2 regions of the Pseudomonas sp. 1 genome follow, and region 1 is predicted to be linked to the other one. Evidence: predicted binding sites of a transcription regulator. Region 1 holds the regulator's gene; the other holds the start of a gene.

Region 1 (15,103 bases):
CTTCTATGAGGTGACGTTCGACCTGAAGCTGGACTTTCTCAATTTCATGGTCATGGCCAATCAGTACATCCCGAATTATCTTGATTGGCCGATCAATGCGATCCGGCCTGAAATGGGTGGGTTCGCCTATCACTATGCCTACAATTACTTCTTCGATGCGGCAGGTAATATCCGCGATAACCAAGCGTTGTTTGCCCTGTTTACCCACTCCAGCTTTTACATGGATCAATGGTCGAGTGGGGGTGAACCGCTGGAGCGTAGGTATGAAAAACCCTCGTTCGTTGTCGTCAACAATTGGCTTCGTGTGACAGCCAGGCAGTACTTTCGCCTGAGTGCGGGCTATCCACTGATCGAGATCAGCGACCTGCCGCGCATATTCTTCGAATGGGCCCTGAATCTGATGGAGAGTGATGATCTGTTCTCTGGCGCCGCACCTGAAACCAGAGTGGTGCTTATGCAGGCTGACGAGGAGGTTGTTGATGTCGGCGGGGAAAGTGTGTTCAAGGGAACGCACTACCTCGATAGCGCAGCGCTGTCTTTCGGTCCTATTACGAAAGCCCATGTTTTGGTTGCCGGTTGACCGGCGAGATTTCAAATCTTCGCATTGCTCTGTCGCTGGGGCAGGCTTGCGCCGGACTCGGTGCACTTGCCCCCTCTCATTCAGGTCCGTCGCCCCTCTATTTCAATCCCCCGCAAAAGTTGGAAGGCTTCTTGCAGTAGCCGCCGTGCGCCTGCTTCGGGCGTCAAAAGTTTGCTTTAAAGGAACGGGGAAAACCGGTGGATCGCTCTCAGTTAATCAACAGTGCTCGCTCGAACATTGCCGACCTCAGTCGGGGCAATCTGGGTGTGCCGCTGTTGCTGCTGGTCATGCTGGCGATGATGATGTTGCCGGTGCCGCCGTTCCTGCTCGACGTGTTCTTCACCTTCAACATTGCCCTGTCCATCGTCGTGCTGCTGGTCTGCGTGTACGCCTTGCGGCCGCTGGATTTCGCGGTGTTCCCGACGATCCTGCTGGTGGCGACGCTGTTGCGACTGGCGCTGAACGTGGCCTCGACCCGTGTGGTGATGCTCCACGGTCAGGACGGCCACGCCGCTGCCGGTAAGGTGATCCAGGCCTTCGGTGAGGTGGTGATCGGCGGTAACTACGTGGTCGGTATCGTGGTTTTCGCGATCTTGATGATCATCAACTTCGTCGTGGTGACCAAGGGTGCCGGGCGGATTTCCGAGGTGAGCGCGCGTTTCACCCTCGATGCGATGCCCGGCAAACAAATGGCGATCGACGCCGACCTTAACGCCGGTCTGATCGATCAGGCCCAGGCCAAGGCCCGTCGTCAGGAAGTGGCCCAGGAGGCAGAGTTCTACGGTTCGATGGACGGTGCCAGCAAATTCGTGCGTGGTGATGCCATCGCTGGCTTGCTGATTCTGTTCATCAACCTGATCGGCGGCATGGCCGTCGGTATCTTCCAGCACAACATGAGCTTCGCCGATGCGGGCAAGGTTTACGCCTTGCTGACTATCGGTGACGGTTTAGTGGCGCAATTGCCATCACTGTTGTTATCTACAGCAGCAGCAATCATGGTGACCCGTGCTTCCGGCTCGGAAGACATGGGCAAGCAGATCAACCGCCAGATGTTCGCCTCGCCCAAAGCGCTGGCGGTGGCTGCCGGTCTGATGGCGGTCATGGGCCTGGTGCCGGGCATGCCGCACTTCTCGTTCCTGAGCATGGCTGCTCTGGCTGCCGGTGGCGCTTACCTGTTCTGGAAGAAGCAGAACGTGGCCAGGGTCGTCGCGCTGGAAGAGGTCAAGCGCCAGCAGGAACTGCTGCCGTCGCCGGCCCGCGCCATGGAAACCAAGGAGTTGGGCTGGGACGACGTGACCCCGATCGACATGATCGGCCTGGAAGTCGGCTACCGCTTGATTCCGCTGGTGGATCGCAACCAGGGTGGCCAGTTGCTGGCGCGGATCAAGGGCGTGCGCAAGAAGCTTTCGCAGGATCTGGGCTTCCTGATGCCGACCGTGCACATCCGCGACAACCTCGACCTGGCGCCGAGTGCCTATCGCCTGACGCTGATGGGCGTGATCCTGGCCGAGGCCGAGATCTACCCGGATCGCGAACTGGCGATCAACCCGGGGCAGGTCTACGGCACGCTCAACGGGATTACCGCCAAAGATCCGGCTTTCGGCCTGGAGGCGGTGTGGATCGAGGTCAGCCAGCGCGCGCAGGCGCAATCGCTCGGTTACACCGTGGTCGATGCCAGCACCGTGGTTGCGACCCACTTGAACCAGATTCTGTACAAGCACTCCAGCGAGCTGATCGGCCACGAAGAAGTACAGCAACTGATGCAATTGCTGGCCAAGAGCTCGCCGAAACTGGCGGAAGAGCTGGTGCCGGGTGTGGTCACGTTGTCGCAGCTGCTGAAAGTGTTGCAGGCGCTGCTGGCCGAACACGTGCCCGTGCGCGACATCCGCAGCATTGCCGAAGCCATCGCCAACAATGCCGCCAAGAGTCAAGATACCGCCGCTTTGGTGGCCGCTGTGCGGGTTGGCGTATCCCGTGCAATCGTCCAAAGCATTGTAGGGACTGAGTCCGAGCTGCCAGTCATCACGCTGGAGCCAAGGTTGGAACAAATATTGCTCAATAGTCTGCAGAAGGCAGGACAAGGCTCGGAAGAGGGCGTTCTGCTGGAGCCAAGCATGGCCGAGAAGCTGCAGCGTTCGCTGATCGAAGCGGCGCAGCGCCAGGAAATGCAAGGTCAGCCGGTGATTCTGTTGGTAGCAGGCCCGGTTCGCGCGATGCTCTCGCGCTTTGGTCGCCTGGCAGTTCCCGGACTGCATGTGCTGGCCTACCAGGAAATTCCGGACAACAAGCAAGTGACCATCGTTGCGACAGTAGGGCCCAACGGCTGAGGTAGTGGTTTATGCAAGTTAAGCGTTTTTTCGCCGCCGATATGCGTCAGGCCATGAAGCTGGTTCGTGATGAGCTGGGCGCTGATGCCGCCATTATTGGCAACCGCCGCATCGCCGGCGGCGTCGAGCTGACGGCGGCGCTCGATTACAAACTGTCGGCGCTGGCCCCGCGTGTTCCGAACATGGAACTCGAGGATGAGCTGCGCAAGACTCAGTCGCGCATCGTCACCGCCCAGGCCGAGCTGAGCCTGCGTGGCGAAGCCGACGGCAACACCAATCGCCAGCTGTTCGCCGGGTTGCCGTTGACGGCCGGCCTGCCGCTGACCGCTGCCGAACCGCTGACCGAACCGACCTACGAGGCTCCGGCCCGTCCGGCACCGGCGCCTGCACCGGTTTCCGCTGGCGTTGACCCGCGTGCGCTGGACTCGATGCGTTTTGAACTCAACAGCCTGCGCGAACTGATGGAAGTGCAACTCGGCACCCTGGCCTGGAACCAGCTGCAAGGCAGTCGTCCGGCCCAGGCCAATCTGTACCGTCGTCTGCAACGCATCGGTTTGTCCGGCCCGCTGTCCCGCGATCTGCTGTCGATGATCACCGAGATCGACGAGCCTCGTCAGGCCTGGCGCATGCTGCTGGCGCACCTGGCACGAATGATTGCCGTGCCGGATGTCGAGCCGCTGGAAGAGGGCGGGGTCATTGCCATGGTCGGTCCTGCCGGCATGGGCAAGACCACCACCCTGGCCAAACTGGCCGCCCGCTACGTGCTCAAGTACGGCGCGCAGAACATCGCGCTGGTGAGCATGGACAGTTTCCGCATCGGCGCGCAGGAGCAGCTCAAGACGCTGGGCCGCATCCTCAATGTGTCGGTGACCCACGTCGATCCGGGCCAGTCCCTGGTGCAGGCGCTGGATCCTCTGCTGCGCAAGCGCGTGGTGCTCATCGACACCGCCGGCCTGCAGGCCAGCGATCCGGCCCTGCGCATGCAGCTGGAAAGTCTGGCCGGTCGTGGCATTCGGTCAAAAAATTATCTGGTGCTGGCAACCACCAGCCAGAAACAGGTTCTAACCGCCGCTTATCACAGTTACAAGCGTTGCGGGCTGGCCGGGTGCATCCTGACTAAACTGGATGAGACGGCAAGCCTTGGCGAAGTGTTGAGCCTGGCGATCAGTCACGAACTGCCGGTTGCCTACCTGACCGATGGGCCGCGTATTCCGGATGATCTGCATCTGCCGCGCCGTCATCAACTGGTCAGCCGCGCCGTCAGTGTGCAAATGCAGGAAGAACCCAGCGAAGAAGCCATGGCTGACATGTTCGCTGATATCTACCACAGCCCGACCAAGCAGGTTGGCTGAGGTAATGAACCGTTTTTGTACCTACATCGATGGTCTGCCATGCATTGTTCCGGTTGTGAACGCGCAGCCAGTAATGTGGCCTCCGTCTATGCAAGACAAGGTAAAGAAATAACATGGGCAGCATGCATCCCGTACAGGTGATCGCGGTGACCGGCGGCAAAGGTGGCGTCGGCAAGACTAATGTGTCAGTGAACTTGTCCCTGGCCCTGGCAGAGCTTGGCCGTCGGGTCATGCTGCTGGACGCCGACCTGGGGCTGGCGAACGTCGACGTTCTGCTGGGCCTCACCCCCAAACGTACCCTGGCCGATGTGATCGAAGGCCGCTGCGAGCTGCGCGACGTGCTGTTGCAGGGCCCCGGCGGGATCCGCATCGTGCCGGCCGCTTCCGGCACCCAGAGCATGGTTCACTTGAGCCCGGCCCAGCATGCCGGCCTGATCCAGGCCTTCAGCGACATCGGCGACAATCTCGACGTGCTGGTGATCGACACCGCTGCAGGTATTGGTGACTCGGTAGTCAGTTTCGTTCGCGCAGCGCAAGAAGTGTTACTGGTGGTCTGCGACGAGCCGACCTCGATCACCGACGCCTACGCGCTGATCAAGCTGCTGAACCGCGATTACGGCATGAACCGCTTCCGCGTCCTGGCCAACATGGCCCAGAGCCCGCAGGAAGGTCGCAATCTGTTCGCCAAGTTGACCAAGGTCACGGATCGCTTCCTCGACGTCGCCCTACAATACGTCGGCGCGGTGCCCTACGACGAAAGCGTGCGCAAAGCGGTGCAGAAGCAGCGTGCGGTCTATGAAGCCTTCCCGCGTTCCAAGTGCGCACTGGCGTTCAAGGCGATCGCACAGAAGGTCGACACCTGGCCGCTGCCCGCCAACCCGCGCGGCCACCTCGAATTTTTCGTCGAGCGCCTCGTGCAGCAAACGGCAGGACCTGTGCTATGACCGCCAGCGGTATGAACCTTTACAAAAAGTCGGCGCGTGATGCGCAGTACGAGCTGATCGAGCGTTACGCGCCGCTGGTCAAGCGCATCGCCTACCACTTGCTGGCGCGATTGCCGGCCAGTGTGCAGGTCGAAGACCTGATCCAGGCCGGGATGATCGGCCTGCTTGAAGTCTCGACCAAATACGACGCGAGCAAGGGCGCCAGTTTTGAAACGTACGCGGGCATCCGGATCCGCGGTGCGATGCTCGATGAAGTCCGTAAGGGGGACTGGGCACCGCGCTCGGTTCACCGCAATACGCGCATGGTCAGCGACGCGATTCGAGCAATTGAAGCTAAAACCGGCCGTGACGCTAAAGATCACGAAGTTGCGGCCGAACTCCAATTGAGTCTCGACGATTACTACGGGATTTTGAACGACACCCTGGGCAGCCGGCTGTTCAGTTTCGACGACCTGTTGCAGGACGGCGAACACGAAGGGCTGCACGAGGATGGCGCCAGTGCTCATCTGGAGCCGTCGCGCGATCTGGAGGACGAACGTTTCCAGGCCGCGCTGGCGGACGCGATTGCCAATTTGCCGGAGCGTGAGCGACTGGTGTTGGCGCTGTACTACGACGAAGAGCTGAACCTCAAGGAGATCGGTGAAGTCCTTGGCGTCAGTGAATCGCGGGTCAGCCAGTTACACAGCCAGTGCGCGGCCCGCTTGCGGGGGCGTTTGGGGGAGTGGCGAGCGCGCTGAAGGCAGTGTGGGGACACTGCGAACGAGGCTGGTGCGGTGGTGAACGGCACCGGTCTCGATCTGTTGTGCTCCAGACAGTCATCGAGTGTTTTGCCGGATTGATTGAAATGGCGCGTCCAGGTGCTGGGCGCGTTTAAGACTGCTTGGAGGTCGAATTGAACAAAGACATGAAAATCCTCATCGTTGATGACTTCTCAACGATGCGGCGGATCATCAAGAACCTGTTGCGTGATCTGGGGTTCACCAACACCGTTGAAGCCGACGATGGCACCACCGCCATTCCGGTGCTCAACAGCGGCAGCATCGACTTTCTGGTGACCGACTGGAACATGCCCGGCATGACCGGTATCGACCTGCTGCGCCACGTGCGCGCCGATGAAAAACTCAAGCACCTGCCGGTGCTGATGGTGACCGCTGAAGCCAAGCGCGAGCAGATCATCGAAGCGGCCCAGGCCGGCGTGAACGGCTATGTGGTCAAACCTTTCACGGCCCAGGCGTTGAAAGAAAAAATCGAGAAGATTTTCGAACGCATCGGCTGATGAACGCGCGGGGGAGCTATGGAGCATAAAGAATCTTCACAGGGCGACTTCGAGTCGACCCTGAAAAAACACGCGGTCGAACTGGTCGAAAGCCTTGAAAAGGGCAGGTTCGGCGACGCGGTGCAACTGATCCATGAGCTCAATCAGACCCGTGACCGTGGCCTGTACCAGGAAGTGGGCAAGCTCACGCGTGAACTGCACAGTGCGATCGTCAATTTCCAGATCGATCCGCACATGCCGCAGGCTGAGGAAGTGTCGCAAATCACCGACGCTACCGAGCGTCTGGGCTACGTGGTCAAACTGACCGAAGCTGCCGCCAACCGCACCATGGATCTGGTGGAGAGCGCGACCCCTGTGGTCAATGGCCTGGCTGACGAAGCCCAGGCCTTGAGCGCCGACTGGGGCCGCTTCATGCGCCGTGAGGTCGGGGCTGAAGAGTTCCGTGAACTGGCGCGCCGGGTCGACGGTTTTCTGGCACGCAGCAGCGCGGACAACCGCGCGGTGTCGAGCAATCTGAACGACATTCTGCTCGCCCAGGATTACCAGGACCTCACCGGTCAAGTGATCAAGCGTGTGACCCAATTGGTCACCGAAGTCGAAAGCAACCTGCTCAAGCTCGTGCTCATGGCCAGCCAGGTGGACCGCTTTGCGGGCATCGAACATGACCGTGCGGCGATGCTTGCTGAAAAAGATCCACAAAAACATCTCTCGCAGGGTGAAGGTCCGCAGATTCATGCCGATAAACGAGAAGACGTTGTGTCCGGTCAGGACGATGTGGACGATTTGTTATCCAGCCTTGGATTTTAGTTTTCTGGGTTTTTAGACCTGTAGGAGCACCCCATTAATGAGCTTCGGCGCCGATGAAGAGATCCTTCAGGATTTCCTGGTTGAGGCCGGCGAGATTCTTGAGCAACTGTCCGAACAACTGGTCGAGCTGGAAAGCCGCCCGGATGACGCAGATCTGCTCAACGCAATTTTTCGCGGTTTCCACACTGTAAAAGGGGGCGCCGGCTTCCTTCAGCTCAACGAGCTGGTGGAGTGCTGTCACATCGCCGAAAACGTGTTCGACATCCTGCGCAAGGGTGAGCGACGCGTCGATGCAGAACTGATGGACGTGGTGCTCGAAGCGCTGGACGCGGTGAACAGCATGTTCGGCGAAGTCCGTGATCGCAGCCCGATCACCGCCGCCACCCCGGAACTGCTGGCCGCTCTGGCGCGCCTGGCCGAGCCGCAATCGGCGGATGAAGCCCCGGCTTCGCCCGTTGCCGAGATGATCGAAGAGCTGGTCGTTGAAAACGAAACCGGCGACTCCGGCGACATCACCGATAACGAATTTGAACAGTTGCTGGACTCGCTGAGCGCCGTCAAGGCTGAAGCCGAGGCCCCGGCGGCTGCCGCCACGCCTGCTTCCGACGAGGCGGCCAGCGATGAAATCACCGACGCCGAGTTCGAGTCGCTGCTCGACCAGTTGCATGGCAAGGGCCAGTTCGCGGTCGACGCCGTGGCCCCGGCGGCCGCTGCACCGGCTGCTCCGGCGGCGGGCGACAGCTCGGACATCACCGACGACGAATTCGAAGCCTTGCTCGATCAGCTGCACGGCAAGGGCAACTTTGCCGTCGATGCGCTGGAGTCGGCGATTGCTTCGGTTCCTGCGACGACTGCTCCGGCAGCGGCTGCGGCCGGTAGCGATCTGATCACCGACCACGAGTTCGAAGCGCTGCTCGACGATCTGCATGGCAAAGGCAAGTTCACTGATGTCGCCACCGGCGCCGTCGTGACCGCCGGCAATGCTGCAGCTGTTGCAGCGCCTGCTGCCAAGGCCCCGGCCGCTGCGGCAAAACCCGCCGCGAAAGCGCCTGAGCCGAAAGCCGAACCGGCGAAACCGGCTGCCGCTGCGGCACCGGCTCCGGCCCGTGCACCGGCGACTCCGCCACCGGAAAAACCGGCGAGCGAAGCCGAGACCACCGTTCGCGTTGACACCGCGCGTCTCGACGAAATCATGAACATGGTCGGTGAGCTGGTGCTGGTGCGTAACCGTCTGGTACGTCTGGGCCTGAACAGCGGCGACGAGTCGATGCAGAAGGCTGTATCGAACCTCGACGTGGTCACCGCCGACTTGCAGACCGCCGTCATGAAGACCCGGATGCAGCCGATCAAGAAAGTCTTCGGCCGCTTCCCGCGTCTGGTTCGCGACCTGGCGCGTCAGCTCAAGAAAGAGATCAACCTGGAACTGGTGGGCGAAGAGACCGACCTCGACAAGAACCTTGTCGAGGCGCTGGCCGACCCGCTGGTCCACTTGGTGCGCAACGCGGTCGACCACGGCATCGAGTCGCCGGAAGAACGCGAAGCCTCGGGCAAGGCCCGTGGCGGCAAGGTGATCCTGGCTGCCGAGCAGGAAGGCGACCACATCCTGCTGTCGATCTCCGACGACGGCAAAGGCATGGACCCGAACGTCCTGCGTGCCATCGCCGTGAAACGCGGTGTGATGGACAAGGATGCCGCCGATCGCCTGAGCGACACCGAGTGCTACAACCTGATTTTCGCCCCGGGTTTCTCGACCAAGACCGAGATCTCCGACGTGTCCGGCCGTGGTGTCGGCATGGACGTGGTGAAGACCAAGATTTCCCAGCTCAACGGTTCGATCAACATCTACTCGACCAAGGGCCAGGGCTCGAAGATCGTCATCAAGGTGCCGCTGACGCTGGCGATCATGCCGACCCTGATGGTGATGCTCGGCAACCAGGCGTTCGCGTTCCCGCTGGTGAACGTCAACGAAATCTTCCACCTCGACCTGTCGACCACCAACGTGGTGGACGGCCAGGAAGTGGTGATCGTGCGGGACAAGGCGCTGCCGTTGTTCTACCTCAAGCGCTGGCTGGTCAGCTCCGCCGCTCACGAAGAGCAGCGCGAAGGCCATGTGGTGATCCTTTCGGTGGGCACCCAGCGGATCGGCTTCGTCGTCGATCAACTGGTCGGCCAGGAAGAAGTGGTCATCAAGCCATTGGGCAAGATGCTGCAGGGAACCCCGGGCATGTCCGGCGCCACCATCACCGGTGACGGCCGCATTGCACTGATTCTCGATGTTCCGAGCATGCTCAAGCGTTACGCCGCACGGCGTATTTGAATCCGGGGCGGCGGGGCGACAACGTCCCGCCGCACCTAATGGAGTGTTTATGGCAGTCAAAGTCCTGGTGGTGGACGATTCGGGTTTTTTCCGCCGCCGCGTCTCGGAAATTCTTTCAGCGGATCCGAGCATCCAGGTTGTCGGCACGGCAACCAACGGTAAAGAGGCGATCGATCAGGCCCAGGCCCTCAAGCCGGATGTGATCACCATGGACTACGAGATGCCGATGATGGATGGCATCACGGCCGTGCGGCACATCATGCAGCGCTGCCCGACGCCGGTGTTGATGTTCTCGTCGCTGACCCACGAAGGCGCCCGGGTCACCCTGGATGCGCTGGATGCCGGTGCGGTGGATTTCCTGCCGAAGAATTTCGAAGACATCTCCCGCAATCCGGAGAAGGTCAAGCAACTGCTGTGCGAGAAGGTACACAGCATCTCGCGCAGCAACCGTCGTTTCAGTGCCTACAGTGCGCCGGCGCCTGCCGCTGCACCTGCAGCTGCGCCGACTCCTGCGCCGGCGACTTCGAGCTTTGGCAGCCACAGTGCTCCGGCCCGTCCGGCACCTGCGCCTGCACCGACTCGCGCGCCAGCGGCCAGCGCTTCGTCGCCAGCCCCGAAACGCAAAAACTACAAGCTCGTCGCCATTGGTACATCGACTGGCGGCCCGGTAGCGCTGCAACGGGTTCTGACCCAGTTGCCGGCCAGTTTCCCGGCACCGATCGTGCTGATCCAGCACATGCCGGCAGCCTTCACCAAGGCTTTCGCTGAACGTCTGGACAAGCTGTGCCGCATCAGCGTCAAGGAAGCCGAGGATGGCGACATCCTGCGTCCGGGCCTGGCGCTGCTGGCACCGGGTGGCAAGCAGATGATGATCGACGGCCGTGGCGCGGTGAAAATCCTGCCGGGCGACGAGCGTCTGAACTACAAGCCGTGCGTGGACATCACCTTCGGCTCTGCGGCCAAATCCTACAGCGACAAAGTTCTGGCGGTCGTACTGACCGGCATGGGCGCCGATGGTCGTGAAGGTGCACGCCTGCTCAAGCAGGGCGGCAGCACGATCTGGGCGCAGGACGAAGCCAGTTGCGTGATCTACGGCATGCCGATGGCCATCGTCAAAGCTGACCTCGCCGACGCGGTGTACAGCCTGGACGATATCGGCAAGCACCTGGTCGAGGCATGCGTCTGATGGATGTTCTAAGCCTTATCGGGATCATCATGGCGTTCGTCGCCATCATCGGCGGCAACTACCTTGAAGGTGGTCACCTCGGCGCGCTGGCCAACGGCCCGGCGGCGCTGATCGTGCTCGGTGGCACCATCGGTGCCGCGCTGCTGCAATCGCCGATGAGCGCGTTCAAGCGCGCCATGCAGATTCTGGCCTGGATCTTTTTCCCGCCGCGTGTGGATCTGGCGGGCGGCATCGACCGCGTCGTCAACTGGAGCCTCACCGCCCGCAAGGAAGGTCTGCTGGGCCTGGAAGGCGTGGCGGATGCCGAGCCCGACGCTTACTCGCGCAAAGGTCTGCAACTGCTGGTCGACGGCGCCGAGCCGGAAGCGATCCGCAGCATCCTCGAAGTGGATTTCTACACTCAGGAAGCCCGCGACGTCGAAGCGGCCAAAGTGTTTGAAAGCATGGGGGGCTACGCGCCGACCATCGGCATCATCGGTGCGGTGATGGGCCTGATCCACGTGATGGGCAACCTGGCCGATCCGTCGCAACTGGGCAACGGGATTGCGGTCGCGTTCGTCGCTACCATCTACGGTGTGGCCAGTGCCAACCTGGTGTTGCTGCCGGTTGCCGCCAAACTCAAGTCAATCGCGTTGCGACAGTCGCGTTATCGCGAAATGTTGTTGGAAGGGATCCTGTCGATCGCTGAAGGTGAAAACCCACGCTCCATCGAGTTGAAGCTTCAGGGCTTCATGGATTAAGGGACTAACCTCATGGCACGTCGTCGCCAGCATGAAGAGCACGTAAACCATGAACGTTGGCTGGTTTCCTACGCCGACTTCATCACCTTGCTCTTTGCCTTTTTCGTGGTGATGTACTCCATCTCGTCGATCAACGAAGGCAAGTACAAGATCATCTCCGAAGCGCTGATCGGGGTCTTCACCGACTCCGACCGCGCGCTCAAGCCGATTCCGATCGGTGAAGAACGACCGAAGACCGTGACCCCGGCCAAGCCGCTGGTCAAGGACGCCGAACAGGTCGACGCCGGCATCGCCGGGGCCAGCGATCCGCTCAAAAGCATCGCCGATGACATCAGCGCCGCATTCGGCGACCTGATCGCAAGCAACCAGATGACCGTGCGCGGCAACGAACTGTGGGTCGAGATCGAACTCAACTCCAGCCTGTTGTTCGGCAGCGGTGATGCGATGCCGAGCGACATCGCGTTCAACATCATCGACAAGGTCGCGGCGATCCTCAAACCGTTCGATAACCCGATCCACGTCGAAGGCTTCACCGACGATCAACCGATCCGCACCGCGCAGTACCCGACCAACTGGGAATTGTCCTCGGCGCGTTCGGCGAGCATCGTGCGCATGCTGGCGATGCAGGGCGTGAACCCTGGGCGTCTGGCCTCGGTGGGCTACGGCGAATTTCAGCCGGTTGCCAACAACGCCACGGCCGAAGGCCGGGCGAAGAACCGTCGCGTGGTGCTGGTGGTGTCGCGCAATCTCGATGTGCGCCGCAGCCTGACCGGCACCGGAACCGCCAATGCAACACCGGACGCCGCGTTGAAGCGTGCTGGCACACAAACTGCACCGACCCCGGTCAAGACGCCGGGACGCGAGAGTGCCGTCAATTCTCCGTCGCCCGCATTAATACGCTGAACCATGTCTCGGCCGAGTATCCCGGCCGGGAGGAACGATCTGAATGAGAGTCTGGGCAGTCGCCAATCAAAAGGGTGGTGTTGGTAAAACCACTTCTTCCATCGCTTTAGCCGGTTTGCTGGCAGAGGCGGGCAAGCGCGTGGTCGTGGTCGATCTCGACCCGCACGGCTCGATGACCAGCTATTTCGGTTACGACCCCGACAGCCTGGAACACAGCAACTACGACCTGTTTCTGCACAAGGGCGGCGTGCCGCAAGGCCTGCCGGGCCAGTTGCTGCTGTCCACCAGCGATGAACGCATTTCCCTGTTGCCGTCGAGCACCGCGCTGGCCACCCTCGAGCGCCAGTCGCCGGGGCAGAGTGGCCTGGGCCTGGTGATCGCCAAGAGTCTGGCGCAGCTGTGGCAGGACTTCGATTACGCGATCATCGACAGCCCGCCATTGCTCGGCGTGCTGATGGTCAACGCCTTGGCCGCCAGTCAGCAACTGGTGATCCCGGTTCAGACCGAGCACCTGGCCGTCAAAGGCCTGGAACGCATGGTCAACACCCTGGCGATGATCAACCGCTCGCGCAAACAGGCGCTGCCGTTCAGCATCGTGCCGACCCTGTTCGACCGCCGCACTCAGGCGTCGATGGGCACCTTGCGCGTGCTGCGCGACAAATTCCCCGACGAGATCTGGCAGGGTTACATCCCGGTCGATACCCGTCTGCGCGACGCCAGTCGTGCCGGTGTCACCCCTTCGCAGTTCGACGGCAAGAGCCGTGGCGTGCTGGCTTACCGCGCACTGCTCAAGCATCTGCTGGCGCAGCAACTCGTTCCGCAGGTGGCTTGAGCATGAATCGGCCGATCAAACTGACTTCGCGTCCGCAACTGGCTGTGCAGTCCTATCTGGACAGCTTGCTGCAGGAAGTGACAGACGAGGTCGAGCAGGAAATCGCAGCGCCGGCCGAGGAGGTCGAAACTGCTGCGGCACTCGATGAATTCCAGGCTGCCGTGCTTGAAGAGCAGGCCCGGGATGCGCAAAAAGCCGCCCGGCCGGTCGCCCCGGTCGTAGCGCCTGCCGCTGTGGTGGCGAAGGCACCTGCGACGTTGATCAAAGAGCCTGAACCGGTGCGCGTGGTTTCGACCCTGGCACCGCTGCTGCAATCCCAGCTTCTGCAAAGCCCTCCGGCTCCGGCGGTGCCAGAGCCCGCGCCTGAAGCGCCTGCGCCAGCCTCGGTCGAGCCGACCCTGGTGGCGCCGCTGGTCGAAGTGCATCTGCCACCCAGCAATACGCCGCCACCGGTGGAAACCGATGGCCGTCCGGCCTGGGCGTCGGAAGCGTTCGAGTGCCTGCTGTTCGACGTGGCCGGGCTGACGCTGGCGGTGCCGCTGGTGTGCCTGGGCTCGATCTATTCGCTGGCCGGCCACGAACTGACGCCACTGTTCGGTCAGCCGGAGTGGTTCCTCGGCATTCTGCCGAGCCAGGCCGGGAACCTTAAGGTGCTGGACACCGCGCGCTGGGTCATGCCGGATCGCTATCGCGATGACTTCCGTCAGGGTCTGCAATACGTGATTTCGGTTCAGGGTTACGAGTGGGGCCTGGCGGTGCATCAGGTCAGTCGCTCGCTGCGCCTGGACCCGAATGAAATCAAATGGAGAAGTCAGCGGGGTCAGCGGCCATGGCTCGCCGGCACGGTGATTGAACACATGTGCGCCTTGCTCGATGTCTCCGCTCTGGCCGAGTTGATTGCCAGCGGTGGGGCAAAGCACATGTCCGGCAGTAAGCCGAACCACAAACCGACATAAAGACAGTACCGGCATTCAAATGCCGGCGAACGAAACACACACCGCCAGGCGCGGTTTTTCGAGGGGCTAGGGTATGAACGACAAGGCTACGGCGGCAAAGGGTTCCGAAGATCCGATCCTGCAATGGGTGACCTTCAAGCTGGACAACGAAACTTACGGCATCAACGTGATGCGCGTTCAGGAAGTCCTGCGCTACACCGAGATCGCTCCCGTTCCGGGTGCGCCAAGCTACGTGCTGGGCATCATCAACCTGCGCGGCAACGTGGTGACCGTGATCGATACCCGTCAGCGCTTCGGCCTGATGAGCGGCGAGATCAGCGACAACACCCGTATCGTCATCATCGAAGCCGACAAGCAAGTGGTCGGCATCATGGTCGACAGCGTGGCTGAAGTGGTTTACCTGCGTCAGTCGGAAATCGAGACCGCACCGAACGTCGGTAACGAAGAGTCGGCCAAGTTCATCCAGGGCGTATGCAACAAGAACAACGAGTTGCTGATCCTGGTCGAGCTGGACAAGATGATGACTGAAGAAGAATGGTCGGAACTGGAGAACATCTGATTGATTCTGGAGGTAGCGGTCATTGTCCTGTTCCTGTTCTGGGCAGGCACGCTGGCGATGTTTCTGGCGTACATCAAGGCGCAGCGCGTGATCGCTGCGCAACAGGCCCAGGGCGATGCGCTGCGTGATCAGCGCATCAAGGACCTGGCCAAGCGTGTCGACGATTACCAGAACGGCAACGTGCGCATGGGCGAAGCCCTGCACGAGCTGCGCTCGGTCGTCGGTCCGATCCCGGACAAAATCTCCCAGCTCGAACAGCGCGATCCTTCCAGCCTGTCATTCGCCCAGGCGGCGAAGCTGGTGGGGATGGGCGCGAGTGTTGAT
Region 2 (15,103 bases), on a different contig from region 1:
GGTTCAGCGTGTTGATCTCGTTGATGTCGACGTTGATCGACTCGACCACCGCCGTCTGCTCTTCGGTCGCGGTCGCCACCGACTGGTTCATGCCGTCGATTTCGCCGATGCGCTGGGTCACGCTGCCCAGGCGTTCGCCGGCCTGGTTGGCGATGCCGACGCTGCTTTCGCTCTCACGCTGGCTCTCGGTCATGATGCCGACCGCCTGACGCGCACCGACTTGCAGCTCTTCGATCATCTTCTGCACTTGCTGTGCCGAATCCTGGGTGCGATGCGCCAGGTTGCGGACTTCGTCGGCCACCACGGCGAAACCACGACCGGCTTCACCGGCACGGGCTGCTTCAATGGCCGCGTTGAGCGCCAGCAGGTTGGTCTGCTGGGAGATGCTGGTGATCACTTCCAGAATCTGCCCGATGTTCACAGTGTTGCTGTTCAGGGTTTCGATGTTGCCGCAGGAGTCGCTGATCTTCGCCGACAATTGCTGCATCGCGTGGATGGTTTTATCCACCACCTGCTGGCCGTCTTCGGCCAGGCTGCGGGCGTCGCTGGAGTGTTGCGAGGCGAGGGCGGCGTTCTGGGCGATTTCCTGGGCGGCGGCGCCGAGCTGGTTGATCGCGGCGGCCACGCTGTTGGTGCGCGAGGCCTGCTGGTCGGAGTTGAACATCGACGAGTTGGACGCGGCGACTACGCGCAGTGCGACTTCGTTGACTTGCCCGGTGGCCGACGACACTTCGCGGATCGAGGTGTGAATGCGCTCGACGAAACGGTTGAACGACAAGCCCAGCGCACCGAATTCATCGTGGCCGTGGATGATCAGGCGTTTGGTCAGGTCGCCTTCGCCTTCGGCGATGTCATGCATGGCGCGGCCCATGGTCAGCAGCGGCTGCATCAACACACGGATCAGCATGCCGAGCAGGGCGATGATGATCACCACGGCGATGACCATGGCGATCAGCGCCGAGGTACGGAATTCGCTGAGCATCGAGAACGCGGTGTCCTTGTCCAGCACCAGCGCCACGTACCAGTCGGCCGACGGTACGCCGTTGACGTGGGTGAAGGAGATCAGTTGGGTCTTGCCGTCGAACTCGACTTCCTTCAGGCCCGGGCTGACTTTCGGCGCACCGTTGGGATAGGCCTCGGCCAGAGTCTTGAGCACCAGTTTGCTGTCCGGGTGGATCAGGATCTTGCCGTCGGCACTGACGATGAACGCGTGACCGTGGCCGCCGAAGTTCAGTGAGTTGATGATCGCGCTGACACTCGACAGATCAATGTCGGCGCCGGCCACACCGATCATCTGGCCCTGGCGCTGCACCGGCGTGGCCACGGTGATCACCAGTTTGCCCGACGAGGCGGCGATGTACGGCTCGGTGACGATGGTCTGTTGTGCAGCATTGGCTGCCTTGTACCAGCCACGGGCGCGCGGATCGTAATCCGGCGCACGGTTGCCGGCCGGGACCGAGAGCATCACGCCGTCGGCGCCGCCGAAGTAGCTGAGTTGGAAATTGCCGGTGTAGGCGGGCAGGTCGATGATGCGTTTCAGGCTGGCCGGGGCGTTGCCGTCGGCGACGACCTGTTGCGCCATCGATTGCAGCAACTGGATGCGGCTTTCCAGCCAGGTCTGGATGTTGCTGGTGGTCAGACTGCCCAGTTCCTGCATCGACGCTTCGGTGCTGCTTTGCAGGGCTTCGCGCTGGCGATAGTCGTTGAACAAAATGAAACAGGCGAATGCAACGGCCACCACGAGGGCGGCAGCCAACAAGATCTTGTGGCTGAATTTCATGTTTCTGGTCATTAAGGGAGCTACCGCGAAGGGGCTGGTCAAGAAAGGGCGGCAATTTGCCACACTCTGGGGCTTTGCGCTGCTCTTATTTCGACCGCCGCGCGCCAAAGATTAGGCGCCTTTTGCGAAAGGCGACGAAATGCTCAACAGCTTTACAAACTGTCTGATTTATCGGCGAAAGCCGGACGAGCGGGTTAACAAATAGCCGGCCTGCCAGGGAACCAGACAGGGGTTTTCTCTTCTAAGCTTCTGGTTGGCGCCATGCCATCCCCCTTCCGCTCCAGGAGTTACACCATGTCGCTGCGATCTATCGCCCTGCTGTCGTTTTGCGTGCTGTTGGCTGCATGCAGCAAGGTCAATCAGGAAAACTATTCGAAGCTCTCGGCCGGCATGGCCAAGGCTGAAGTCGAGACGCTGCTCGGCAAGCCCACCGATTGCTCGGGCGCGCTCGGCATGTCCAGTTGCACCTGGGGCGACAAGAACAGCTTTATCAGCGTGCAGTACGCCGGTGACAAAGTGCTGATGTTTTCCGGCCAAGGCCTGAAGTAAACCGGGGCTTCGCGCCCACGGGAGAAAAACAATGAAGCGGTTATTGCTTGTCCTTTTGGCCGGCCTGGTATTGGCCGGCTGCGCCACGTCCGGTGAAGATCCGCTGGCGCCGAAGACGGTCAACAGTGTCAATCTCAAGCGTTACCAGGGCACCTGGTACGAACTGGCGCGTCTGCCGATGTATTTCCAGCGCAATTGCGCACAATCCGAAGCCCGATATTCCCTCAAGCCCGACGGCAATGTCGCGGTGTACAACCGCTGCCTGACGGCGGACTGGACGTGGGAAGAAGTCAAAGGCACGGCTTATCCACAGGTGCCGGGCAAGACCGACAAGTTGTGGGTCGAGTTCGATACCTGGTTCTCGCGTCTGATTCCGGGTGTGGCGAAGGGTCAGTACTGGGTGCTGTACGTCAGCGATGACTACAAGACCGCTCTCGTCGGCGACCCGAGTCGCCGCTATCTGTGGCTGTTGTCGCGCACGCCGACCGTCAACGGTGTGGTGCGTGAGGAACTGTTGAGCAAGGCGCGCCAGCAGGGTTACGACACCACGCGCCTGATCTGGCGTACGTCGGATCAGCAGATGGCCAAGACGTCCAACTGACTTCTCCTGTTCTGATCGCTCCCACGCTCTGCGTGGGAGCGATCAGAACAGAGGTTTTGTGTCAGCCCAAAAGCTCTCGCAAGACCTGGGTGAAGGCGCGATTGCTGTCCTCCTCCTCGGCATGTCGCCCCTCGCGCACGACCCACTGACCGTTGACCAGCACATCGCGCACCTGACGGTCGCCACCGGCAAACAGCCAGCGATTGAGAATCCCGTCACCACTGGCCGTGGCCAGGTATGGATCGCTGCCATCGAGCACAATCCAGTCAGCTCGCTTGCCGACTTCCAGCGCACCGATCGGTTGGCCCAGCGCCTGAGCACCACCGTCGAGCGCCGCGTCATACAGCGTGCGCCCGACCATCGGCTGATCTGCGCCATACAAGCGGTTGCGCCGCTGATCGCGCAGGCGTTGGCCGTATTCCAGCCAACGCAATTCTTCCACCACGCTCAATGACACATGACTGTCTGAGCCGATGCCCATGCGCCCGCCCTGCGCGAGGAAATCCACCGCCGGGAAAATACCGTCGCCGAGGTTGGCCTCGGTGGTCAGGCACAGACCGGCGATGGCGCGGCTCCTGGCCATCAGCGTGACTTCTTCCGGATTGGCGTGGGTCGCGTGCACCAGGCACCAGCGCTGATCGACTTCGGTGTTTTCATACAGCCATTGCAGCGGGCGGCGACCGCTCCAGCTTAGGCAGTCGTCCACTTCTTTCTGTTGTTCGGCAATGTGGATGTGCACCGGGCATTGCTTGTCGCTGGCTGCCAGCACTTCGCTGATCTGCTGCGGGGTGACCGCGCGCAAAGAGTGGAAGCACAGGCCCAGCGACTGCGCCTTTTGCTGCGCGAGCAGGGGTTGCAGGCGCGATTGCAGTTTCAGGTAGTTTTCGGTGCTGTTGATGAAACGGCGCTGACCTTCGTTCGGCGTCTGGCCGCCAAAACCGCTGTGGCTGTAAAGCACAGGCAGCAATGTCAGGCCGATGCCGGCGGCACTGGCCGCCTGGCTGATGCGCAATGCCAGCTCGGCCGGGTCGGCGTACGGCTGGCCGTTGTTATCGTGGTGGACGTAATGGAATTCGGCGACCGATGTGTAACCGGCCTTGAGCATTTCGATGTACAGCTGGCGGGCAATCACCCCGAGCTGGTCGGGGCTGATTTTTCCGACGAGCCGATACATCAGATCGCGCCAGGTCCAGAAACTGTCGTTGGGGTTGCCGGCCACTTCCGCCAGTCCCGCCATCGCTCGCTGGAACGCGTGGGAGTGCAGATTCGGCATCCCCGGCAGCAGCGGACCGCTCAGCCGTTCGGCGCCATCTGCGGTGGAATCGGCCTGGATTCGGGTCAACACGCCATCGGCGCTGACCTCGAGACGTACATTGTTGGCCCATCCGTTAGGCAGCAGCGCGCGTTCGGCAAAGAAGGCGGACATGGTTCGGCACCCCATCGTGTGTTATTTGTATATACATATACAGACGTTTGCCTGCCCGGTAAACTCCGGCAAGCTAGCAACTTTCATCCAATGAACAGGGATCCACCGTGCCGACTCCGCCTCCAGTCTCCCCGTTGGCCGCGAACATGGGCGACAGTCCGGCGCCCTTGTACGCCCGCGTCAAACAGATGATCACTCAACAGATCGACAGCGGTAACTGGCCGCCGCATTACCGCGTGCCGTCGGAAAGCGAGCTGGTCAGCCAGTTGGGCTTCAGCCGCATGACCATCAACCGCGCGCTGCGGGAAATGACCGCCGACGGCCTGCTGGTGCGCATGCAAGGCGTCGGTACTTTTGTCGCCGAACCGAAGAGCCAGTCCGCGCTGTTCGAAGTACACAACATCGCCGACGAAATCGCCTCCCGTGGCCATCGCCATACTTGCCAGGTGATCACCCTGGAAGAAGAGGCCGCCGGTTCCGAGCGCGCGCTGGCGCTGGACATGCGCGAAGGGCAGAAGGTCTTTCACTCGCTGATCGTGCACTACGAAAACGACATTCCGGTGCAGATCGAAGACCGCTTCGTCAACGCGCTGGTGGCTCCGGAATACCTCAAGCAGGACTTCACCCTGCAAACGCCTTACGCCTATCTGAACCAGGTCGCGCCGCTGACCGAAGGCGAGCACGTGGTTGAAGCGATCCTCGCCGAAGCGTCCGAATGCAAATTGCTGCAGATCGAAAAAGGCGAGCCATGCCTGCTGATCCGCCGTCGTACCTGGTCGGGTCGTCAGCCGGTGACGGCGGCGCGCCTGATCCACCCCGGTTCCCGTCATCGTCTGGAAGGTCGGTTCCATAAATGAAAGAGTTGAAGGTTCTACGCGCCGAAGGCTACCCGCGCATGCCGTGGAAAAACGGCGGCGGCAGCACCGAGGAAATCACCCGTGACGCCGGCGCCGGCCTCGACGGTTTCGGCTGGCGTCTGTCGATTGCCGACATCGCCGAATCCGGCGGTTTCTCGACCTTCGCCGGTTACCAGCGGGTAATCACGGTATTGCAGGGCGACGGCATGTCCCTGTGTGTCGACGGCGACGATACCCGGCCGTTGTTACCCCTCGACCCGTTTGCCTTCAGCGGCGAGAGCCAGGTGTCCTGCACCTTGCTCGGCGGCGCGATCCGCGACTTCAACCTGATCTACTCGCCGCAGCGTTACAGCGCACGCCTGCAATGGCTGGACGGCGAACTGCGGTTTTTCAGTTCGGCGAGCACGGTGCTGGTCTTCAGCGTCAGTGAACGGCTGGAAGTCACGGTCGGTGGCGGCGCCTCGCAACTCGGCCGCCATGACTGCCTGCAACTGGACGGTAACACCGGTTTGACCGAGATTGCCGTCAATGCCGGTTGCTGCGTGATTGAACTGTCTGCGCGCTGATTCTCTCTACTGCTCGTTCGCACCAGAGCCTGGGAACGATCTAACGATCAACGATCAAAAACCGCTGCTTTGAAAGCAGCGGTTTTTTTTCGTCCCGACGTTCCCGAAATGCGCACCAACTTGTTACCGAACGCCCCAGCGTGGCGCAAAGCCACGCTTTCGTAACAACCTGTCGCTGTCCTCAATCCACCCCGCGAAAAAATTCATGAACGCCGGAGCCCTTGATTCAGGCGCTCTGCAGACCTGTCCTGGATTTTTGTTGAACGGTCCTCCAACAAGTTGGCCGCTTGATTGCATATGCTTGTATGTACAAGTAAAGACGTATGCGTATGAGTCGAACGAGACTCTCCGCAGCGTCCACTGATTCGCTTGCCGCGCACTGATGCGCACAGGCTGCTTGCCCACTGCCAGGGTTGGTTTGAATTGATCGCTGAGGAGTCTTTTTCGTGACTGACAACAACCGCACCACTTCTTCATTCACAAAGCATCGTGACGTCGAAATCCGCGCCGCCCGCGGCAACAAGCTGACCGCCAAGAGCTGGCTGACCGAAGCGCCGCTGCGCATGCTGATGAACAACCTCGACCCGGAAGTCGCCGAGAACCCGAAAGAGCTGGTGGTATACGGTGGCATCGGCCGCGCGGCGCGTAATTGGGAGTGCTACGACAAGATCGTCGAGAGCCTGACCAACCTCAACGAAGACGAAACCCTGCTGGTGCAATCGGGCAAGCCGGTCGGCGTGTTCAAGACCCACAGCAACGCCCCGCGCGTGCTGATCGCCAACTCCAACCTGGTGCCGCACTGGGCGACCTGGGAACACTTCAACGAACTCGACGCCAAAGGCCTGGCCATGTACGGCCAGATGACCGCCGGCAGCTGGATCTACATCGGCAGCCAGGGCATCGTCCAGGGCACCTACGAAACCTTCGTTGAAGCCGGTCGCCAGCACTACAACGACAACCTCACCGGCAAGTGGGTACTGACCGCCGGCCTCGGCGGCATGGGTGGCGCCCAGCCACTGGCCGCGACCCTCGCCGGTGCCTGCTCGCTGAACATCGAATGCCAGCAGATCAGCATCGATTTCCGCCTGAAGACCCGCTACGTCGACGAGCAGGCCAAAGACCTCGACGACGCATTGGCCCGCATCGCCAAATACACTTCCGAAGGCAAGGCTGTTTCCATCGCCCTGTGCGGCAACGCCGCTGAAATCCTTCCGGAACTGGTCAAGCGCGGCGTGCGCCCGGACATGGTCACCGACCAGACCAGCGCCCACGATCCGCTCAACGGTTATCTGCCGGCCGGCTGGACCTGGGATGAATACCGCGCCCGCGCCAAGACCGAGCCAGCCGCTGTGGTCAAGGCCGCCAAGCAATCGATGGCCGTTCACGTCAAAGCCATGCTCGACTTCCAGAAAATGGGCGTGCCGACCTTCGACTACGGCAACAACATCCGTCAGATGGCTCAGGAAGAAGGCGTCGAAAACGCATTCGATTTCCCGGGCTTCGTTCCGGCCTACATCCGTCCGCTGTTCTGCCGTGGTATCGGCCCGTTCCGCTGGGCTGCGCTGTCGGGTGATCCGCAAGACATCTACAAGACCGACGCCAAAGTCAAAGAGCTGATCCCGGACGACGCCCACCTGCACAACTGGCTGGACATGGCGCGCGAGCGCATCAGCTTCCAGGGTCTGCCGGCGCGTATCTGCTGGGTCGGCCTGGGCCTGCGCGCCAAGCTCGGTCTGGCGTTCAACGAAATGGTGCGCAGCGGCGAGCTGTCGGCTCCGATCGTGATCGGTCGCGACCACCTCGACTCCGGCTCGGTCTCCAGCCCGAACCGTGAAACCGAATCGATGCAGGACGGCTCCGATGCCGTCTCCGACTGGCCGCTGCTCAACGCGCTGCTGAACACCGCGAGCGGTGCGACCTGGGTGTCCCTGCACCACGGCGGCGGCGTCGGCATGGGCTTCTCCCAACACTCGGGCATGGTGATTGTCTGCGACGGTACTGACGAAGCGGCCGAGCGTATCGCTCGCGTTCTGCACAACGACCCGGGCACCGGTGTCATGCGTCACGCCGATGCCGGTTACCAGATCGCCATCGACTGCGCCAGGGAACAAGGGCTGAACCTGCCGATGATCACCGGCAAATAAAGGGCTTTGGCTTTGTGTGGGAGCGAGCTTGCTCGCGAAGAGGCCGGCACATTCAGTATCTGTGCTGACTGACAAATTGCTTTCGTCGGATCGCCGCCCGGAGCAAGCTCGCTCCCACAGAAAAGCTGCCCTACAGAAGCTTAGTGAACAATCAAAACAATCCACAGAGGTTGAATCATGGCAGGCAACACCGATCGTGCAGGCAGTAAACCGTTGATCGAAAGGCGTTCGATCGACTACATCCCGGAAGCGGAAAGACACGGTCGTCTGTTCAGTCAGTTCACCCTGTGGATGGGTGCCAACCTGCAAATCACCGCGATTGTCACCGGGGCCCTGGCCGTGGTGCTGGGCGGTGATGTGTTCTGGTCGTTGATCGGTCTGCTGATCGGTCAACTGCTGGGCGGAGGGGTGATGGCGCTGCACGCGGCACAGGGGCCGAAGCTTGGCCTGCCGCAGATGATTTCCAGCCGGGTGCAGTTCGGCGTCTACGGCGCGGCGATCCCGATCGTGCTGGTGTGCCTGATGTATCTGGGCTTCACCGCCACCGGAACCGTGCTATCGGGTCAGGCGCTGGGCCAGTTGTTCGGGGTCAGCGACACCGTCGGCATCCTGCTGTTCGCCAGCGTCATCGTGGTGGTCACGGTGCTCGGCTATCGGGTGATTCACTGGATCGGCCGGATCGCCAGTGCCATTGGTGTGATCGCTTTCGTGTACCTGTTCAGCCGCCTGATGAGTCAGGTGGACGTCGGCGCACTTCTGGAAATCCGTCACTTCAGCTGGAGCAGTTTCCTGCTGGCGGTTTCGCTCGCGGCCTCTTGGCAGATCGCTTTCGGCCCGTACGTGGCGGACTACTCGCGCTACCTGCCGAGCAAGGTGTCTTCGGTGAAAACCTTTTTCGCCGCCGGTGCCGGTTCGGTGATCGGCGCGCAGGTGGCGATGATCCTCGGTGTGTTCGCAGCCGCTTCGGCCAACGGGCAATTCGCCGGGCATGAAGTCGCTTACATCGTCGGTCTGGGCGGGACCGGTGCCACTGCCGCGCTGCTGTATTTCAGCATCGCGTTCGGCAAGGTCACCATCTCCACCCTGAACTCCTACGGCAGCTTCATGTGCATCGCGACCATCATCAGCGGCTTCCGTGGCCACCTGACGGTCACCCGGATGCAGCGCCTGGTGTTCGTGCTGGTGATCGTCGGCGCAGCGACCCTGATTGCGCTGCTCGGCCAGCATTCGTTCCTCGGTGCGTTCAAGTCCTTCATCCTGTTCCTGCTGGCGTTCTTCACGCCGTGGAGTGCGATCAACCTGGTGGACTACTACTGCATCACCCGCGAGCGCTACGACGTACCGGCGCTGGCGGATCCGAACGGTCGCTATGGCCGCTGGAACATCCTCGGTATCAGCGTTTATGTGTTCGGGGTGCTGGTGCAACTGCCGTTCATTTCCACCAAGTTCTATACCGGTCCATTGGTAGCGGCCCTGGGGGATGTGGATATTTCCTGGATCATCGGTCTCGTGCTGCCCGCAGCGCTGTACTACGTCTGCGCGAAAAAATGGCACGGCACCGTACCCGATCGACTGATTCTGCCCGTCGAGCAGAACAGCGTTGTACAACCTAAAACAAGCGGGGCCGGTCGCGCTGCGGCGCAGGCCTGATTTGGACGTGGACAGGGCTGGATGCCTCTTGACTGCCGTAAGCCAATTCATGATTAGGAGCGTCACAACAATGAAATCGAACAAGACCCTGCTGACCACATTGCTTTCCATGGGCCTGCTGGCCAGCGCTGGCGCGACCCAGGCCGCCGGCTGGTGCGAGTCCGGCAAACCGGTGAAATTCGCCGGCCTGAACTGGGAAAGCGGCATGCTGCTGACCGACGTTCTGCAGGTGGTGCTGGAGAAAGGTTACGACTGCAAGACCGACAGCCTGCCGGGCAACTCCATCACCATGGAAAACGCCCTGAGCAGCAACGACATCCAGATCTTTGCCGAAGAATGGGTCGGCCGCAGCGAGGTCTGGAACAAGGCCGAGAAGGCCGGCAAGGTCGTCGGTGTCGGCGCCCCGGTGGTCGGTGCAGTGGAAGGCTGGTACGTGCCGCGCTACGTGATCGAAGGCGATGCCAAGCGCAAGCTGGAAGCCAAGGCGCCGGACCTGAAAAACATCGCCGACCTGGGCAAATACGCCGCCGTCTTCAAGGACGCCGAAGAGCCTTCCAAAGGCCGCTTCTACAACTGCCCGGCCGGCTGGACCTGCGAGCTGGACAACAGCGAAATGCTGAAAAGCTACGGCCTGGAAAACAGCTACACCAACTTCCGCCCCGGCACCGGCCCGGCGCTGGATGCGGCCGTGCTGTCGAGCTACAAGCGTGGCGAGCCGATCCTGTTCTACTACTGGACGCCAACCCCGCTGATGGGTCAGATCGACGCGGTGAAACTGGAAGAAAAACCGGGCGTCGACAAGACCGTGACCATCAAGGTTGGCCTGTCCAAGACCTTCCATGACGAAGCCCCGGAACTGGTGGCCGTGCTGGAAAAGGTCAACCTGCCGATCGACCTGCTGAACCAGAATCTGGGCCGCATGGCGAAGGAACGTATCGAGTCGCCAAAACTGGCGAAAATCTTCCTCAAGGAACATCCTGAGGTCTGGCATGCGTGGGTGAGTGAAGACGCTGCCAAGAAAATCGAAGCGGCGCTGTAGGTCGAATTCCTCCCGGCCAACCGAGAGGCGGGCCGGGATATTCGCCGCAATCGCTTGATTGAGTTTCCTGATTGAGAGCCGCTTATGTTTCCCGAAAGCTTTACCTTTTCCATCGCCGACTGGGTCAACGGTTGGGTCGATGCGCTGGTCACCAACTACGGCGATGTGTTCCGCCATATCTCCGACACCCTGCTGTGGGCCATCGTCAATCTTGAAGGCCTGCTGCGCGCCGCGCCGTGGTGGTTGATGCTGGCCATCGTCGGTGTCGTGGCCTGGCACGCAACGCGCAAAGCCGTGACCACCGCCGTGATCGTCGGTCTGTTGTTCCTGGTCGGCGCTGTCGGTCTGTGGGACAAGTTGATGCAGACCCTCGCGCTGATGATGGTGGCGACGGTCATTTCGGTGCTGATCGGCGTACCGCTGGGGATTCTCTCGGCGCGCAGCAATCGCCTGCGTTCGGTGCTGATGCCGCTGCTTGACATCATGCAGACCATGCCCAGCTTCGTGTACCTGATTCCGGTGCTGATGCTGTTCGGCCTGGGCAAGGTACCGGCGATTTTCGCCACCGTGATCTACGCCGCGCCGCCGCTGATCCGCCTGACCGATCTGGGCATCCGCCAGGTCGACGGCGAAGTGATGGAAGCCATCAACGCCTTCGGCGCCAACCGCTGGCAGCAACTGTTCGGCGTGCAACTGCCGCTGGCCCTGCCGAGCATCATGGCCGGGATCAACCAGACCACCATGATGGCCCTGTCGATGGTGGTGATCGCCTCGATGATCGGCGCCCGTGGCCTGGGTGAAGATGTGCTGGTGGGCATTCAGACCCTCAACGTCGGACGTGGCCTGGAAGCCGGTCTGGCGATCGTGATTCTCGCAGTGGTCATCGACCGCATTACCCAGGCATATGGTCGGCCACGGCATGAGGTGAGCAAATGAGCAACGCAACCGTGAGCAAGATCGAAGTCAAAAACGTCTTCAAGATTTTCGGCAATCGTGCCTCGGACGCTCTGGCGATGGTCGGCCAGGGCAAGACCAAGGATCAGGTGCTGAACGAAACCGGTTGCGTGGTCGGGGTCAACGACTTGTCCCTGAGCATCGGCACCGGCGAGATCTTCGTGATCATGGGCCTGTCCGGCTCCGGCAAATCGACGCTGGTGCGCCACTTCAACCGCCTGATCGACCCGACCAGCGGCGCGATCCTGGTGGACGGCGTGGACATCCTGCAATACGACATGGAAGCCCTGCGCGAATTTCGCCGGCACAAGATCAGCATGGTGTTCCAGAGCTTCGGCCTGCTGCCGCACAAGACCGTCCTCGACAACGTTGCCTACGGCCTGAAAGTGCGCGGCGAGAGCAAGCAGCTGTGCGCCGAACGCGCGCTGCACTGGATCAACACCGTGGGCCTCAAGGGCTACGAAAACAAATACCCGCACCAGCTCTCCGGCGGCATGCGCCAACGTGTGGGCCTGGCTCGCGCCCTGGCGGCGGACACCGACATCATCCTGATGGACGAAGCGTTCAGTGCACTCGATCCGCTGATCCGCGCCGAGATGCAGGACCAGTTGCTGGAGCTGCAAAAGACCCTGCACAAGACCATCGTCTTCATCACCCACGACCTCGACGAGGCCGTGCGCATCGGTAACCGCATCGCGATTCTCAAGGACGGCCGCCTGATCCAGGTCGGTACGCCGAAAGAGATCCTGCATTCGCCGGCGGACGAATATGTCGACCGGTTCGTGCAGCGCCGGGCGGCGGTGGTTTAAAGGTTTTACGGCAGGCTCGTTCCCACGTCGAGGCGTCGAACCGTCTGCGTGGGAATGCATACCGTGACGCTCCGCGTCACCATTGCGCAGGACTCCAGTCTTGCGTTGAGAGCGGGACGCGGAGCGTCCCAAGCGGCATTCCCACGCAGAGCATGGGAACGATCAAGTCCAAGAGGTTTTAGATGTCCCAGGCTGAAAAAATCGTTATCGCCGACGCTCCGATGCGTTGGCAGGATGTGGTCGCAGTCGCCCGTCACGGCGCGCAGCTCGAGCTGTCGGCGCAGACCTGGGCGCGCATTGAAAACGCACAGGGCATCGTCCAGCGCATCGTTGCCAGCGGCGAGCGCGCCTATGGCGTGAACACCGGTCTCGGTGCGCTGTGCAACGTTTCGCTGAAAGACGAACAGCTCAGCCAGCTGTCGCGCAACACCTTGCTCAGCCATGCCTGCGGCGTCGGCCCGGTACTGACCGATGAGCAGACGCGCGCGATCATGTGCTCGGCGATCCGCAACTACAGCCACGGCAAATCCGGTATTCATCGCCGGGTGGTCGAGGCGTTGCTGGCGCTGCTCAATCGCGGCGTCACCCCGCAAGTGCCGTCCCAGGGTTCGGTGGGTTACCTGACTCACATGGCGCACATCGGCATTGCGCTGCTGGGCGTGGGCAATGTCAGCTATCGCGGGCAAGTGGTGTCCGCGCAGCAGGCGCTGGCCGAAGAGGGCCTGCAACCGGTGCAGCTCGGGGCGAAGGACGGTCTGTGCCTGGTCAACGGCACGCCGTGCATGACCGGCCTCGGTTGCCTGGCGATCGCCGACGCCACGCGTCTGGTGCAATGGGCGGATGTGATCGGCGCCATGAGCTTCGAAGCCCAGCGCGGCCAGATCGCCGCATTCGATGCCGAGATCATCGCGCTCAAGCCGCATCCGGGCATGCAGCAGGTCGGCGTCAATCTGCGCGCCTTGCTCGATGGCAGTGAAGTGATCGCCGCGAGCAAAGGCATTCGCACTCAGGATGCCCTGAGCATCCGCTCGATCCCGCAGGTGCATGGTGCCGCGCGCGATCAACTGGAACACGCGATCAAACAGATCGAAACCGAACTCAACGGCTGCACCGACAATCCGTTGCTGCTGGGCACGCCGGACGACTTCCGGGTGATGTCCCAGGCCAACCCGCACGGGCAATCGGTGGCGCTGGCGACGGATCTGCTGGCGATTGCGATGGCCGAAATCGGCTCGATTGCCGAGCGGCGTCTGGATCGCCTGATCAACCCGCACGTCAGCGGTCTGCCGGCGTTTCTGGTGGCTAATCCGGGGGTGAACTCCGGGATGATGATCGTGCAATACGTCGCCGCATCGCTGTGCGCGGAAAACCGCCAGTTGGCGCAACCGGCGGTGCTCGACAACTACGTCACCTCGGGCCTGCAGGAAGATCACTTGAGCATGGGTACCAACGCCGCGCTGAAGCTGCACCGCGCGCTGGAAAACTGCACGCAGATCCTCGCCATCGAATACCTGCTGGCGGCCCAGGCGTTTGAGTTCCTCAAGGAACAGCGCTTCGGCGCGGGCACCGATACCGCCTGGCGACTGCTGCGCGCAAAAGTCCCGGCCTACGATCAGGACCGCTGGCTGGCACCGGACATCGCCGCCGCCGCTAGCGTTCTGAAAGACTCGAACCTGCTGCACAACGCATTACCGAATCTGCACTGACAACTACCCATACCAGCGTGCCAAGGCGCGGATCGTCCAAAAGACGAAAAGCGACGGATAACGGAATGCTCCGGAGCGACTGGTAGTTTCTCTTTAACTAAGAGCTGAATGCCTCAAAAGGAGCATTTAAATGACTGCGCTGAACCTGATCCCCGGCCAACTGAGCCTGGCCCAACTGCGTGACGTTTATCAGAACCCGGTCAAGCTGACCCTCGACAACAGCGCCAGCGCGCAGATCGAAGCCAGCGTGGCGTGCGTCGAGCAGATCCTTGCGGAAAACCGCACCGCCTACGGCATCAACACCGGTTTCGGCCTGCTGGCCTCGACCCGTATCGCCAGCGAAGACCTGGAAAACCTCCAGCGTTCGCTGGTGCTGTCCCACGCCGCCGGCGTCGGCCAGCCGATCAGCGATGAGCTGGTGCGCCTGATCATGGTGCTCAAGGTCAACAGCCTCAGCCGTGGTTTCTCCGGCATCCGTCGGGTGGTGATCGATGCGCTGATCGCCCTGATCAACGCCGAGGTTTACCCGCACATTCCGTTGAAAGGTTCGGTCGGTGCCTCCGGTGACCTGGCGCCGCTGGCGCACATGTCGCTGGTGCTGCTGGGCGAGGGCAAGGCGCGCTACAAGGGCGAGTGGATGGAAGCGACCGAAGCGCTGAAAGTCGCCGGCCTGACCCCGCTGACCCTGGCGGCGAAAGAAGGTCTGGCGTTGCTCAACGGCACACAGGTTTCCACCGCGTTTGCGCTGCGTGGTCTGTTCGAAGGTGAAGACCTGTTCGCCGGCGCGCTGGCGCTGGGCGGGCTGACGGTGGAAGCGGTGCTCGGTTCGCGTTCGCCGTTCGACGCACGCATCCACGCTGCCCGCGGCCAGAAAGGCCAGATCGACGCCGCTGCCGCTTACCGCGATCTGCTGGGCGAGCGCAGCGAAGTCTCCGACTCGCACCAGAACTGCGAAAAGGTTCAGGACCCGTACTCGCTGCGTTGCCAGCCGCAAGTCATGGGCGCGTGCCTGACCCAGTTCC

What was found. The regulator FliA, encoded in region 1, starts transcription of late flagellar genes. The targets are predictions, from matches to a motif close to CTAAAGTTTNNNNNNNNNNNGCCGNTAA.
Region 2: AC1MDC_RS07955 (methyl-accepting chemotaxis protein) is a predicted target of FliA. The motif match lies at 1,868-1,895, and genes of this name have one in related genera.

What each region holds. Positions count from the first base shown of each region.
Region 1 is NZ_JBWXMQ010000013.1:96,134-111,236, forward strand. Features, by position in the region: gene AC1MDC_RS19910 (hypothetical protein) at 1-580, shown strand, start outside; gene flhA (flagellar biosynthesis protein FlhA) at 778-2,907, shown strand; gene flhF (flagellar biosynthesis GTPase FlhF) at 2,919-4,259, shown strand; gene fleN (flagellar synthesis regulator FleN) at 4,373-5,203, shown strand; gene fliA (RNA polymerase sigma factor FliA) at 5,200-5,940, shown strand; gene AC1MDC_RS19935 (chemotaxis response regulator CheY) at 6,108-6,479, shown strand; gene AC1MDC_RS19940 (protein phosphatase CheZ) at 6,498-7,286, shown strand; gene AC1MDC_RS19945 (chemotaxis protein CheA) at 7,324-9,603, shown strand; gene AC1MDC_RS19950 (protein-glutamate methylesterase/protein-glutamine glutaminase) at 9,653-10,789, shown strand; gene AC1MDC_RS19955 (flagellar motor protein) at 10,789-11,529, shown strand; gene motD (flagellar motor protein MotD) at 11,542-12,432, shown strand; gene AC1MDC_RS19965 (ParA family protein) at 12,476-13,264, shown strand; gene AC1MDC_RS19970 (CheW domain-containing protein) at 13,267-14,220, shown strand; gene AC1MDC_RS19975 (chemotaxis protein CheW) at 14,294-14,779, shown strand; gene AC1MDC_RS19980 (DUF2802 domain-containing protein) at 14,780-15,103, shown strand, end outside.
Region 2 is NZ_JBWXMQ010000004.1:119,837-134,939, reverse strand. Features, by position in the region: gene AC1MDC_RS07955 (methyl-accepting chemotaxis protein) at 1-1,792, opposite strand, end outside; gene AC1MDC_RS07950 (hypothetical protein) at 2,075-2,329, shown strand; gene AC1MDC_RS07945 (lipocalin family protein) at 2,361-2,930, shown strand; gene AC1MDC_RS07940 (formimidoylglutamate deiminase) at 2,992-4,356, opposite strand; gene hutC (histidine utilization repressor) at 4,503-5,213, shown strand; gene AC1MDC_RS07930 (HutD/Ves family protein) at 5,210-5,779, shown strand; gene hutU (urocanate hydratase) at 6,226-7,923, shown strand; gene AC1MDC_RS07920 (purine-cytosine permease family protein) at 8,101-9,573, shown strand; gene AC1MDC_RS07915 (ABC transporter substrate-binding protein) at 9,644-10,612, shown strand; gene AC1MDC_RS07910 (ABC transporter permease) at 10,697-11,548, shown strand; gene AC1MDC_RS07905 (quaternary amine ABC transporter ATP-binding protein) at 11,545-12,375, shown strand; gene hutH (histidine ammonia-lyase) at 12,558-14,081, shown strand; gene hutH (histidine ammonia-lyase) at 14,212-15,103, shown strand, end outside.